Regions from separate parts of the Klebsiella sp. GFKo11 genome, predicted to be linked through region 3. Evidence: riboswitches for the same ligand, from Rfam matches in the RefSeq annotation. Region 3 holds a riboswitch; each other region holds the start of a gene.
The links. Region 3 has a riboswitch for cobalamin ahead of AC07P6_RS09665 (ABC transporter substrate-binding protein). Riboswitches for the same ligand answer to the same signal wherever they lie in the genome.
Positions count from the first base shown of each region.

Region 1: another riboswitch for cobalamin. It lies ahead of AC07P6_RS05735 (cobyrinate a,c-diamide synthase); the one in region 3 lies ahead of AC07P6_RS09665 (ABC transporter substrate-binding protein).
Region 2: another riboswitch for cobalamin. It lies ahead of btuB (TonB-dependent vitamin B12 receptor BtuB); the one in region 3 lies ahead of AC07P6_RS09665 (ABC transporter substrate-binding protein).

Region 1 is NZ_CM151369.1:1,194,091-1,198,791, reverse strand. Features, by position in the region: gene AC07P6_RS05745 (cobalt-precorrin-8 methylmutase) at 1-435, opposite strand, end outside; gene cbiB (adenosylcobinamide-phosphate synthase CbiB) at 446-1,405, opposite strand; gene AC07P6_RS05735 (cobyrinate a,c-diamide synthase) at 1,402-2,781, opposite strand; cobalamin riboswitch at 2,878-3,040, opposite strand; gene pocR (transcriptional regulator PocR) at 3,331-4,242, opposite strand; gene pduF (propanediol diffusion facilitator PduF) at 4,431-4,701, opposite strand, start outside.
Region 2 is NZ_CM151369.1:6,176,886-6,181,586, reverse strand. Features, by position in the region: gene sthA (Si-specific NAD(P)(+) transhydrogenase) at 1-400, opposite strand, end outside; partial or broken gene fabR (HTH-type transcriptional repressor FabR) at 597-1,231, shown strand; gene AC07P6_RS29610 (YijD family membrane protein) at 1,247-1,606, shown strand; gene trmA (tRNA (uridine(54)-C5)-methyltransferase TrmA) at 1,655-2,755, opposite strand; cobalamin riboswitch at 2,872-3,053, shown strand; gene btuB (TonB-dependent vitamin B12 receptor BtuB) at 3,121-4,701, shown strand, end outside.
Region 3 is NZ_CM151369.1:1,991,599-1,996,299, reverse strand. Features, by position in the region: gene petA (ubiquinol-cytochrome c reductase iron-sulfur subunit) at 1-104, opposite strand, end outside; gene AC07P6_RS09680 (pseudoazurin) at 132-572, opposite strand; gene AC07P6_RS09675 (ABC transporter ATP-binding protein) at 583-1,398, opposite strand; gene AC07P6_RS09670 (FecCD family ABC transporter permease) at 1,395-2,462, opposite strand; gene AC07P6_RS09665 (ABC transporter substrate-binding protein) at 2,531-3,583, opposite strand; cobalamin riboswitch at 3,807-4,030, opposite strand; gene AC07P6_RS09660 (GNAT family N-acetyltransferase) at 4,276-4,701, opposite strand, start outside.

The DNA.
Region 1 (4,701 bases), 800 kb from region 3:
CAGCGCGGTTGGCGCATTGCCAAACACAAACACCTTCTCGCCCTCTTCGGCCACCGCGATGTCAACCGCCGCCATCGAGCGGGTCATCCCCTGCGCTTTCGCCTCCGCCACCACGCGCGGATCGCTGATATAGCAGCGACACTCGCCACCGGATTTAGCCAGCAGGGTTTTATTAATCCCGGAGAGCGCCATGGTGGTATCGGTATACAGGGTGCAGGGCTGGCTCAGGGCTGCGCTGAGGCGCTCAAGAACATCGGGTGAAAACCACAGAATATCCAGCCAGTCAAAATCGGCGGTGGTGTGGATCACCCGTTTGATAATGGCTTCATGCAGCGGGCTGGCAAAGCGGTAGTCCGGGCGAGTTTCTGCAATAATGTCGCCAATAATGTCGAAGCTTTTCGCCTCAATCGCCTGTGGTTGCTGGATATAGTGCATTTATTTGTCCTCAGGCCACGCCAACCAGCCAGTACCGCGTCGCCATAAACAGCGCCAGTGCCAGGGTCGAGGCTACCCACATCAGTCGAATAGTTCGGGAAATATCGTCTACGGCAATGTCGCGCGTCGCGTCGCCAATCCACGGCTTCTCCACGCGCTGACCAAAGTAATCATTGGGGCCGCCAAGCTGAATGCCGAGCGCCCCGGCAACCGCCGCTTCTGACCAGGCGCAGTTCGGGCTGCTGTGGTTGTAGCGATCGCGCCAGCCAATACGCAGCGCGCGGTCGCCCGCTTCACGGCAGAGGAAAGCGGCCAGGCTGATAAGCAGCCAGCTCAGGCGAGCAGGAATAAAGTTGGCAACATCATCAAGGCGGGCGCTGACCATACCGATGGCGCGGTATTTTTCATGTTTGTAGCCAACCATCGAGTCGAGGGTGTTGACCGCTTTATAGGCCATCGCCAGCGGCGCACCGCCCAGCAGCAGAAAGAAGAGCGGCGCGATAATGCCGTCAACGGCGTTTTCCGCCACCGTTTCCACCACCGCACGGTTAATCTGCTGCGGCTCAAGTTGCGAGGTGTCGCGCCCGACAATCCACGACAGCTTGACGCGGCTTTCCGCCAGATCGCCCGCGCGTAGCGGACGCTCAACGTCCCTTGCCGACTGCGCCAGACAGCGCCCGGCCAGTACGGTGAAGATCATCCACACCTCAACCACCCAGCCAAGCCACGGATGAATCATCTGCGTCAGCGTCAGCACGCCCCAGGAGATACCCCACGTGAGGCCGACCACGATGACCCACATCACCCCGCCGCCGATGCGTAAAGCAAAGTCGCTGTGGCAGTAGCGGCGCACGCTGCGCTGAACGGCGGCGATCAGGTTGCCTATCCAGCGCACCGGATGCGGCCAGCTCTGCGGGTCGCCAATGATAAAATCGAGGATCCAGGCCACGCCCCAGGCCAGCAGCGTCATTGGGCGCTCCTTGCGGCAGCCAGCCAGTGGTTGAGCATCGCCGGACGCTGGGCAAAATGCAGATGCAGGTAGCTGGCAAAAGTGTTGCCTACCTGCCAGCCCCCCGACCACTGCTGAAGCGTCAGGCCGTCGCGCACTTTACGGCAGGCCAGCACCGCCGGGTTTTCCGGGATGAAATCTGAGTAGTGAAACTCGTGCCCGCGTAGGGTTTCGCCGGGTGCTGCCAGCAGCGTTTGCCGCATCGCCCTCGCTTCGCAGTAGCCAAAGCGGGTGAGCCGTTTGCCCATCTTGCTGTGGCCGGGAATAAGATTGGCCATCGGGTAAACTTCACCGCCGGCGTCTTCAAGGGTGCTGCCGAGATACATCAGCCCGCCGCATTCGGCGTAGATAGCCACCCCGCGCCGATGCGCATCCCGCAACTGCGCCAGCATGGCGGTATTGGCCGCCAGCGCGGTGGCATGAATTTCCGGATAACCACCGCCAAGCCAGATCATCTGGCACGGCGGGAGTTCGCTATCATGCAGCGGGCTGAAGCGCACAACATTCACTCCGCAACGTTCAAGCAGGGTGAGGTTATCCGGGTAGTAAAAGTTGAAGGCTTCGTCGTCTGCCAGCGCCAGAGTCAAACCTGCTCCGGCATCAGGCGACGGTAGCGCAGGCCACTCCCCGGTGGGTAAAGCAGTAAGCTGACTGAGGGTAAGAAGTTGTTCAATATCCAGAGTTTGCGCCAGCGTGTGGGCAAAATCACGCCACGGCTGCTGGTTGACCAGCGATTCGCGGGCGGTCACCAGCCCCAGATGGCGTTCGGGCAAGGCCACGCCTTCCACTCGCGGCACGTAGCCGAGAACCGGCAGCGCGCAGTAGCGTTCAATCGCGCTTTTCAGTAGCTGATAGTGGGATTCGCTGTTAACGCGATTGACGATAACGCCAGCGATATTCAGACTGGGATCGAAGTGCTGAAATCCCATCACCGTAGCGGCAATGGAGGTAGATACCGCTTTGCCATCGACCAGTAAAATCACCGGGCAGCCGAGCTGTTTGGCCATCGCGGCGGTGCTGCAATAATTCGGGTCGGTGCCGTAGCCGTCATAAAGACCCATGACGCCTTCAATAACCGCGATGTCTGCCTGCTGCATCTGTTCACAAAACAGCGCATTGAGAACCGGTTCCGGGAGCATGAAGCTGTCGAGGTTACGGGAAGCAACGCCGCTGACGGCGGTATGCCAGCCGGTATCGAGATAATCCGGGCCGACTTTACAGGGCTGAACCCGCATGCCGCGCTGTTTCAGCAGGCTGAGCAGACCGAGCGTAACGGTGGTTTTGCCACAACCGCTGCCGGTCCCTGCGAGAATAAATGCATGCTGCCTGGCTGCCATACCCTGATCCTGTTCAGGGTGGTAGGGCTGTAGAGGTGCGCGTAAACCCAGTCTTTCGACTGTACGCATCTGAGCAACCCACTTCCCACCGAAGTTGTTGGTAGTCACCGACAGGCAGGTCTTCTGGCTTAGCGTCGTCCTCTCCCATCCTTCCCAATCTCGCGATCAGTGGTCAAATATGGGTTCGTCAGCATCACAGCAGCGGGGGCTGCGGGGGATTTACACCCCCTTCCCTGGCACCTGTCGGTTTTCTCGAGCGGGATGAGTCCTCACTCGAATAATTTCTGGAACATCTTACGGAGGCTGGATGGCTTCCGTCGTCTCTAATATCTAATTGCAAAATCTTTTCATTACGCCTGCGGCGACCTGAAAGCAATTTCTGATAACACTCTATCCCATCAAATAAATAAAAACTGGTGCAGCTTAGCGCTCTCTCATTATTAATTTGTTGCGCTATGACAATTTATTGCTCTGGATGAGAGTTTTTCATTTTATAATGAGGCAGATACGGGGGCATATCAAAAATCGGCAATAACAAAATATTGTCATTTAAAATGGTTCAGTTTGTGATCTGGCATTAATTTGTTGGCGATAAGCCTGCGGAGTCACCTGATAGGCCTGGCGAAAAACTTTGCAAAAATAGCTGGTTTGAGAAAATCCTAAATTCCGCGCAATGCTGGCAATACTCCAGTCGCTGTGACACAGCAGCTCTTTGGCGCTCACCATACGCTGATGGTTAACCCACGCGTTAAAGCCAATTCCCTGATATTTTTTGAACAGCTTACTGAAGTAGTACGGGCTGAGATAAACATGGGCGGCAACGTCTTCCAGGCGAAGCTCATCAGACAAATGGGCATCGATATAGCGCAACGCCTTCTTCATTTTACTGTCATGGGGGCTAACGGCCCGGCTGGCGCGCGCGGGTTCAGGCTGCTGCGGATTGTCTTTAATCACGACAAAATTGAGCTGTTTTTTAAGACAATTTTCTACTATTAGCTTGAGTAAATCGGCGGAAGCAATGACGCGCGAGTAGTCCATCTCCGGTACGTCGCGGAACGCTTTGACCAGCTCAGGATCGGTCTGCCAGCGGTCATCGACGTTCAAAATGTCGACCAGTTCAACATCATTACTTAAGCGCACCTGCCCGCATAGCACAAAGCCCACCAGGTGCCCGGCAATAACTAAAGGGATGGAAAAATCGGTTAACCCGGCGTGGCAGCGGTAGATACAGAGCTGATCGGTTTTTGAAGCTTCCAGGCCACCGCAGCGGTCGCTCATCCGACAGCGGGTGCTGTGCTGGGGGTGTTGACGCATAAGCTGGCAGAAAGGAGTGAAATTAAACAGCTCAGAAATTTCATCACCGTGAATATTGACTACCACAACGGCCAGACTGGTGGCCTGTGCAAAATCCTGTGCGATTTTATTGATGAGTTCCGAGTTCAGTGTACTCGCAGAAATCATGATAAAACCTCTCAGTTAATTTTTTGTTATAAATAAAACATTTTATTAATATTTACGTCCTTTCATCATCATTCACCTGCAACGATAAAAGAATAGTACGATAGCAAAAGTCTCCCATCCGTGGGAGACATTTTGGGCGACTTCGTGATACCGGTTCATGAAAATTTTTAGTTATTTCAGCGGATACATCAATCCTCTAATTTACAGGTATTACAGGGTAAGTTATTACCAATCAGATAACGATAGATAGCCGCCCCCAGACAGGCCCCGATTAACGGTGCAACAATCGGCACAATAAAGTACGGAATATCCCGTCCGCCAGTCATCGCGATATCACCCCAGCCCGCCATCCACGTAAACAGCTTCGGTCCAAAATCACGCGCCGGATTCATCGCAAACCCGGTAAGCGGCCCGGTGGATGCGCCAATAACCGCGACCAGTAAACCAATCAGCAGCGGA
Region 2 (4,701 bases), 2.2 Mb from region 3:
CGGTGCCGTCGTGGCATTCAAGCGCAAGCGTGTGTTCATCGACAAAGTGCGCATTGCCCTGCAGGATTTCACAGTGGTTGCGCTCATAGAAACCCTGACGCATGTGGGTTTGCTGGTTAATGACGCTGTCGGCATGGTTCAGAATGTCGGCGAAGGAAGAACGAAGAAGACGGGAATGGTCGCTGTAGAGAGGGTTCTGGTTAAATTCAATAATACGGCTAACGGCATGGCGGAGGGCTTTCGATGGGATGGTGCCCCAGTGGGTACAACCGCCGCCGACGTTATGGTAGCGCTCAATGACGGCAACGCGTGCTCCCTGTTTCACCAGCCCCATAGCAGCACCTTCTCCGCCAGGGCCTGAACCAATCACAATTGCATCATAATCCCAAGAGTGTGACATGGCATTACTCACCTGTTTTATACATAAAATAAACACGATGATAACATTCGGTGGGCTTTAACCCAATTATCGTTGTGCTTTTTTGCGTCATAAAAGCAGAAACAGCTCGTAAACAATCATTCACAATCCAGTGTAAACCGATTAGTTCTAATCTCTGGTATAGTGCCGACAGGGCCTTTGGAAGGATTCAGACAACGTGATGGGCGTAAGAGCGCAACAAAAAGAAAAAACCCGGCGTTCGCTGGTGGAAGCCGCATTTAGCCAGCTAAGTGCTGAACGGAGTTTTGCCAGCTTGAGCCTGCGTGAAGTTGCGCGGGAAGCGGGGATTGCCCCGACGTCCTTCTATCGACATTTTCGTGACGTCGATGAACTCGGTCTGACGATGGTAGATGAAAGCGGGCTTATGCTACGCCAGCTGATGCGCCAGGCGCGACAGCGTATTGCTAAAGGCGGCAGTGTGATTCGCACTTCTGTTTCTACCTTTATGGAGTTCATCGGCAATAACCCAAATGCCTTCCGTCTGCTGTTGCGTGAGCGCTCCGGTACGTCCGCCGCGTTTCGTGCCGCAGTCGCCCGCGAAATTCAGCATTTTATCGCGGAACTTGCTGACTATTTAGAAATCGAAAACCACATGCCGCGCGCCTTTACTGAAGCGCAGGCTGAAGCTATGGTCACCATCGTATTTAGTGCTGGCGCCGAGGCTCTGGATGTAAGCCCGGAATTGCGTCGACAGCTTGAAGAGCGACTGGTACTCCAGCTCAGAATGATCTCGAAAGGCGCGTATTATTGGTATCGCCGTGAACAAGAAAAAAATCAAATCATTCCGAATAACGTGAAGGACGAGCAATGAAACACTCAGTTCAAGATAAAGGTACGCTGCTGCTGGCGCTGATCGCAGGGTTATCCATTAATGGAACCTTCGCTGCGCTGTTCAGCTCAGTAGTCTCATTTTCTGTTTTCCCGATTTTATCGTTAGTGCTGACGGTTTACTGTCTGCATCAGCGCTATCAAAACCGCAGTATGCCCGTGGGTTTACCGGGGCTGGCCGCCGCGTGCTTCATTCTTGGCGTGCTGCTTTATAGCACCGTAGTGCGTGCGGAATATCCGGACATCGGTTCTAACTTCTTCCCGGCCGTACTGTCGGTGATTATGGTGTTCTGGATCGGCTACAAGGTGCGTAACCGTAAGAGCGCGGTTGCGGAGTAATTCTGCTGAATTTTCCCGGCAACCATGATGTTGCCGGGTTACTGACATCTACTTCTTCGTTAACAGTACGCCGCATTCCATATGATGGGTATATGGGAACTGATCGAACAGCGCCAGGCGCGTGACTTCGTGCGTCTCGTTGAGCGTTTCCAGGTTCTTGCATAAGGTTTCTGGATTGCAGGAGATATACAGGATCCGCGGATAGGTCTGCACCATTTTCTCCGTTTCACTATCCAGCCCGCTGCGCGGTGGATCGACAAAAATCGTCTCACACTGATAGCTTTTCAGATCAATACCTTGCAGACGGTTAAACTCCCGCACGCCGTTCATCGCCTGGGTGAACTCTTCTGCCGCCATACGGATAATCTGCACGTTATCAATATGGTTAGCCGCAATGTTGTATTGCGCCGCCGCCACGGACGGTTTGGCAATCTCCGTTGCCAGCACGCGTTCGAAATTCCGCGCCAGCGCCAGGGAAAAGTTGCCGTTACCGCAGTACAGCTCAAGCAAATCACCGGTTGCGCCTTTAGTTGATTCGACCGCCCATTCCAGCATCTGAATGTTCATCGCCGCGTTTGGTTGGGTGAAGCTATTCTCAACCTGGCGATAGACCATTTCACGCCCGCCGACCGGCAGACGCTCATCTATATAGTCCTGATCCAGCTCAATTTTGGTCTTAGTCGCGCGGCCAATCAGATGCACGTTCAGATTTTGCGCGCGTAGCGCATCGCGGAAGATTTCTGCTTGCTGACGCCACTCGTCGTCGAGCTTTTTATGGTACAGCAGCGACACGATGGCCTGATTGCTCATCGTGGTCAGATAATCGACCTGGAACAGCTTATGGCGTAGCACCAGATTGTCGCGCACGCCCTCAATTACTGCGGTCATCAGCTGATTAATCAGTTCGCTGGCCGCCGGGAAGGTATCGACGCGAATACGGGATTTGGTCTGCTGATCAAACATGATGTGGTACAGGTCATCGCCATCGTGCCAGATGCGGAATTCTGCGCGCATACGATAGTGGCTGACCGGTGAACGAAACACTTCCGGAACCGGGGCGGCAAAAGGGGCCATCATTTTCTGCAAACGGACGACTTTTTCTGCCAGCTGCGCTTCATATTGTTCGGTAGGAAGGTGTTCGGGGGTCATGATGCATCCTGAATAAAATAAGTACGCGGGGATTGTAGGGAAAGTGTCGGGGATGTCCAGCTCTGATGATATTCAGAAATATAACGATAGAAGTCTGGACATCTATATGTTTCTAATTATAGCATCATGTTACCGGTCCTATGTGTTAATAGGGAATCCAGTGTAAATCTGGAGCTGACGCGCAGCGGTAAGGAACAGTGGGATGAGCGCATTATGCAGACACTGCGGTGGTTTAGCGGGAAGTCTTCATCCATAACACACCCCAAGCCCGAAGACCTGCCGGAACACGTCGCATTTGGTTTCTATCATCGCGTACTACTGATAGTAGCCGGCGGCATCCTTTGTATATTACGGATGCTTTTAAAATGATTAAAAAGGCTTCGCTGATGACGGCCCTCTCCGTCACGGCATTTTCCGCTTGGGCGCAAGACAGCAATTCAGATACGTTAGTGGTGACAGCAAACCGTTTTCAACAGCCGGTCAATACGGTCCTTGCGCCAACGGATGTTGTTACGCGGGAAGATATTCAGCGCTGGCAGTCAAAAGATCTTAATGATGTGATGCGTCGCCTGCCGGGGGTGGATATTTCGCAGACCGGCGGGATGGGGAGCAGTTCTTCTCTCTACGTTCGCGGTACGGAAGCACGTCATGTGCTGGTGCTGATTGATGGTGTGCCAATGGCGCGGGCAGGTATTGGTAACGCCATTGACATTAGCCAGATTCCGGTATCCCTGGTGCAGCGTGTTGAGTATATCCGCGGGCCGCGTTCTGCTGTTTACGGTTCGGGGGCGATTGGTGGTGTGGTCAACATCATTACCATGAGTGACGATGAACACGCGCAGATCAATGCCGGGATGGGGTCGAATGGCTACCAGACTTATGATGGAGCGGTAAATAAACGTTTTGGCGACACGATGGTGACGGCGGCAGGCGCCTATCAGACGGCCAAGGGCTTCAACGTCAAACCAGATTCCCCTTACAGCGGCGACAGCGACCGTGATGGTTATCGCAACAAACTGTTCTGGGGTGCCGTACAGCACAAGTTTGACGAGAGTTTCTCGGGTTTCTTCCGTGGTTATGGATACACGGCTAACAACGATTACGATCAGGATACGATGTATGGTTCTCCTGCTGGTAACGACGAGAGTCAGAACTATAACCAATCCTGGGACACTGGACTGCGTTATAACTCGGGCATCTATTCCTCTCAGCTAATTGCGAACTATCAGCACCTTAAAAATTATAACTACAGTAGCAACCTTGGCCGCTATGCGGGTGATGCTACGCTGGATGACATGGAACAGCGTTATATTCAGTGGGGTAACAACTTTGAAGTAGGACATGGTTCAGTAAGCGGTGGTGTTGACTGGAAACAGGAAAAGTTGACTTCCAGCAGTACGACGAAATCTGATATCTACAAACGCGACACCACAGGGCTTTATTTGACCGGGCAGCAACAGATCAATACCGTCACGCTGGAAGCCTCGGGTCGTGAAGATCACGATGAGCAGTTCGGCTGGCACGGCACGTGGCAAACTGCGGCGGGCTGGGAATTTGTTGATGGTTATCGCGCAACGCTTTCTTATGGTACTAGCTTCCTGGCGCCATCTTTAGGGCAGCAATTCGGCGCGACGCGTTATGCATCGCAATATTATTCAGGTATTGCAGCAAACCCGGATCTAAAACCGGAAGAGTCTAAACAGTGGGAAGCGGGAATTGATGGGATTACGGGGCCACTAGATTGGAAAATCTCAGCATACCACTATGAAATTCAAAACCTGATTGATTATAAAAGCACGAACAACGTCAACCAGTATATCAACGTGAAGTCGGCCACCATTAAAGGTCTGGAGTGGACAGGGAACATCACGACTGGCCCGGTAGAGCATCACCTGACGCTGCAATATACTGATCCTCGTGACGATGAAACCAACCAGGTTCTTGCT
Region 3 (4,701 bases):
ACGGCAGCGGCAACGCCTGCAGCGCCAACGAATTTTGTCAGCCTGCACAAGCAGTCGCGGCGCTGCTCCTGAATTTCATCACCGGTATGTTTGTTATCCGCCACAGCGCAATTCTCCCTGAGTGTCGCGAGCTACTGCTTGTCGATACGTGAGTAGATATCCTGGAAGCGTTTATCGGCAATTCCCGGTGCTTTAAACGCGCGATAGCTGTCCGGCAGAGTGGCATCACCAACCTTAATCAACATCACCATGCCCTGCGCGTAGTGTGGTGTGCATTTGACGCCGTAAAATCCGGCATTGTCATATTTCACTTCGATCTCTTCATCGATTTTGCCCATAAACCCCGGATAATCCGCCGGAGACAGTTCCGCGATGGAGGCCGCGTTATGGCTTTTATGCTTACGGATAAACTTCACCGTATCACCAGGTTGGATCTCCAGGTAATCCGGCTCATAGATCATTGGCCCTGCCGTCCCGCGATTTTTCATTAATACTTCATGAGTTTGCGCGAAGACTGAAGAAGTGAAGGCCAGTAAACATAAAACTTTCAGGCTCTGTTTGAGGTATTTCATCGATTCTTCCTTAGAATTCATCAGGTCTCTGATAACGAATAAAGCAGCTTGTACCGCCTGGTTCGCGTTCAACAATGGCGTCAATGCCAAACCAGGTGCTGAGGTGTTCCCGGGTAAAAATGGTGCCTGGAGCGCCCTGCATCACCATGCGTCCAGACTTCATCACGATGATGCGATCGCAAAACATCGCGGCATGATTCAGGTCGTGCAGGGCGGCAATTACCGTGAGCTTTTCACGTTTAACCAGGCTAAGCAGGCCAATCTGATGTTGAATGTCGAGGTGGTTGGTAGGTTCATCCATTAGCAACAACTGCGGCTGCTGTGCCAGCGCCCGGGCGATATGCAGGCGCTGTTTCTCTCCCCCAGAAAAGGTATGCCAGCAACGGTGCTGTAATTCGCGGAGATCGACCTTCCTCAGCATCGTTTGCACGATATCGTCATCTTTAGCGGACCAGGGCGAGAGCAGGCTAAGCCAGGGGGTCCGTCCCAGCGAAACGGCCTGCAAAGCGGTAATACGTTCACCTGTCTCAGCCTGTTGTTCGACCAGCGCCACCTGCTGTGCAAGATGGCGACGTGAGTAATGGTGGAGTGCTTTGTGCTGTAGCGTGATGAGTCCAGACGTGGGTTTCAACAAACCTGCTAACAACGAAATGAGTGATGTTTTACCCGACCCGTTGGGGCCAATAATTCCGACAAACTCGCCGGGAGCCACCCTGAGCGAGACATCATCAACGATCGCTTTGCCTTTTACCTTCCAGCGCAGTTTACACGCCTCGATAACGACTTCAGCCGAGGCTAAAGGAGGCAGTACAGGATTGACGGTCATTTGGCCTTATTTCCTCTGATCAGGATGATTGAAAACGCGGGCGCGCCGACCAGAGCCGTGATCACACCTATAGGTAATACCTGTCCGGGCAGTAATGTGCGGGAGATAACATCGGCAATGATGAGAAAAATCGCCCCAATTAGTGCGCTAACTGGCAACAGGCGATGGTGTTGGTTACCAACCAACATACGGGCAGCGTGGGGGATAACCAGACCAACAAAACCAATGGCACCGACGATGGAGACCATAATCGCCGTCATACCGGTGACAGCGGCAATAAGTACCGCACGGGTGCGTTTGACAGGAATTCCTAACGATGCCGCAGACTCAGCGCCAAAGGAAAAAGCATCGAGATGGCGGGCATAACAGAAGCACAGCGCGACACCGACCAGGGCAGTAGGAATGGCTAATACAACATCGGGCCAGCGCACGCCGCTCAGGTTACCCAACAGCCAGAACATAATACCGCGCGCCTGTTCGGCGTTTGCTGAGCGGGTGATGATCAGTGAAGTAATAGCGTTGAATAGCTGCGAACTGGCGATCCCAGCAAGAATGATTTGGGTTGTGATGCCACCACCTTGCCTGCCGCCTGCAGCCATCGCCAGCAGAGCGACGAACAGAAATGCCGTCAGCGCACCAATGAAAGCGCCAAATGACATACTGATGATCCCAGCCCCCAGACCGGTGAGCGCAACCAGTACTGCACCGGTAGAAGCCCCGGCGGAAATGCCCAGCAGATAGGGCTCAGCAAGCGCATTACGCAGTATCGACTGTAGCACTACCCCGGACACCGCGAGGCACGCGCCGCAGCAGGCAGAAACCAGGGCTCGCGTCAGGCGATAGTTCCAGATGATCCCGGCATCCAGCGCATCGACTGGATAGTCAGTATCAAGCAGACGATTTGCCAGCGTACTGAGTACATGCTGCCAGGGGATAAGCGTTTCGCCAATGGAGATCCCCGCCAGCAGTACGCAGCACATCAGCACACTAACCCAAATGGCATGTCCACCAACTCTTACCGCAAGCTGACCAACAGCGCGACGCATCCTGCGAGAATCACTCATGATTATATCTGCGTTCCTGAGTAACGGAGATGCGCTATGCCGGGCAAGGACATAGCGCAAAACGTAGATTAATGAGAGGCCTGTGGATGCGCTAAGCCATATTCAACCAGGGCATCAGCCAGTTTTTCTAGCCCATCAATAGTTCTGATGCCGGCGTTCATTGTTTGTACGTCAATGACAGGCAGATGATTTTCCTTCACCGCAGGAAGTAGTTTGGCGACTGGGTCGGACTTGAGGTAATCCATCTTGACCTGCCAGTCATCGGCCGGGAAGCGGCGACGACTCATCTCACCGAGTACAATGACCGAAGGATTGGCTTTGGCAATGGTCTCCCAACCTACCGTTGGCCACTCTTCGGCTGAATCAATAACGTTTTTCACGCCTAGCTTCTGAGCAATCCATGCGGCTGGACCAAACTTCCCTGCCACGTATGGATCAAGCTGCAGGTCGGCGCTGGAGAACCAGAATACTGCTGAGACATTTTTATCCATGCCGGAAATTTTATTTATCGCTGCTGCTTCACGTGCTTTAAGACTGGCAATCAGCGCATCGCCTTTATCCTGAACGTCGAAGATTTTTGCCAGATCAGCGACTTCCTGATACACCATGGCAATATCAAACATACCTTTACGGACGCCATCACCGCCATCTTCGTTATCTTTCGCGCAGTCGGCAGGTGCGGTGTAGACCGGAACGTTCAGTTCACTAAACTGCTCGTAAGAGGCAACCGTACCCGCAGGACCGATTTGCCACTCAAACTGGCTGGCAACCAGCTCCGGTTTTTTAGCAATAATCCCTTCGAAGCTGGGAATATTTTGCGCAATGACGTCTACTTTCTCGTTTGCCGCTTTATACGCATCAGGTACAGGACCAAACCACAGCGAAGTACCCACAACGCGATCGGCAAGCCCGAGCGAATAGAGAATTTCAGTGCTGTTCTGACCCACCGTCGCCACACGTTTAGGGGCCTGATTGAAGGTGATGTCGCGGCCGCAGTTTTTAATCGTTAAGGGATATTCAGTTTTTGCCGCACTGGCGACACTGGAGTTGAGTAGTAGAGTTGCGCCTGCAATAATCAGAAGCGTTTTTTTAGAAGTGAAAGAAGTAAAATTAGCGTGCATTATCATCGTCCCGTTGATGCCAGATCTGAAGGTCTGGTCATGGCTCATTTCGTTCCATATATCGGGAGGAGACATGAAGATAGATGACATTGAATCGTGAAATTTAAGAATAAAGATATGCAAAAAATGCAAATAAGCCTTACTTAGCCAAAATTTTATTCATAAATACACTACTGCCTGCGTCAAATAATTCATCCCATGGACCATCCCGTCCACTCAATGGTATACAACATTATTGACAGCAGGTCTCCTGACTCACGGTAACCAGAATATCAGCCTTCCCATAAAGACAAACTTTACAGTGACCAGCGGTTAATTAACCGCACAAGGATATTCTGCATCCGCCTACAGTTGCGGGGGCAGTTATGGCATTGAATTTAACAATTCGCACCATATTCCTATTCAAATACAAAAATGTAATGAAATGCTGTCGAAAGCGACTCTAGCGGCAATTGTAAACAAGGTCAACCGTATGACGAAACGATCAAAACGTCATACTAATATAAAAATAGCAATAAAATACAATCAGTTACAACAAAATCACTTACCAGAAAGTTATGCTTGAAAATAATCACAAAAAGCTAAATGAGAATTAATTGACACTGATCAAACTATATACTCGGTTTGCTTACCTCAAATTAAATATATTGATCGCTATCAACAATGCGTCCAATTAGCGTTGGGTTCATTTATTAATGTGATCTCTCCATATGAACCAACTGCCATTTATCCTGCATATCCATCACAACGCTAAAATGATTACGCAACCAGAAATGATAGCCTCCAGGCAAAAAATGATGCGTGTGAAGATATAAGGTTTTATATTGTTGCTGCCGACAGAATTCCTCAGCAAAAGCGATCAACTGACTACCAATGCCCTGTCTGCGATAGCGCTTATCCACATAACAGCGGCAAATTTCTGCGGTTTCAGACAAATTATAACGCCCGCGCAACTCAGCGAGCCTGTCATCATATTGACATACTGCCAGTGTAGCGATTAACTCCTGTTTTTCATCCCATGCACAAAGCAGCAAATTCCTTTCCTGCGAAATATACTGCTGTTCGAGATTAAAAATATCCTCATCGGCAGAAGGTATTGATCTACCAGCGTTGAAGAA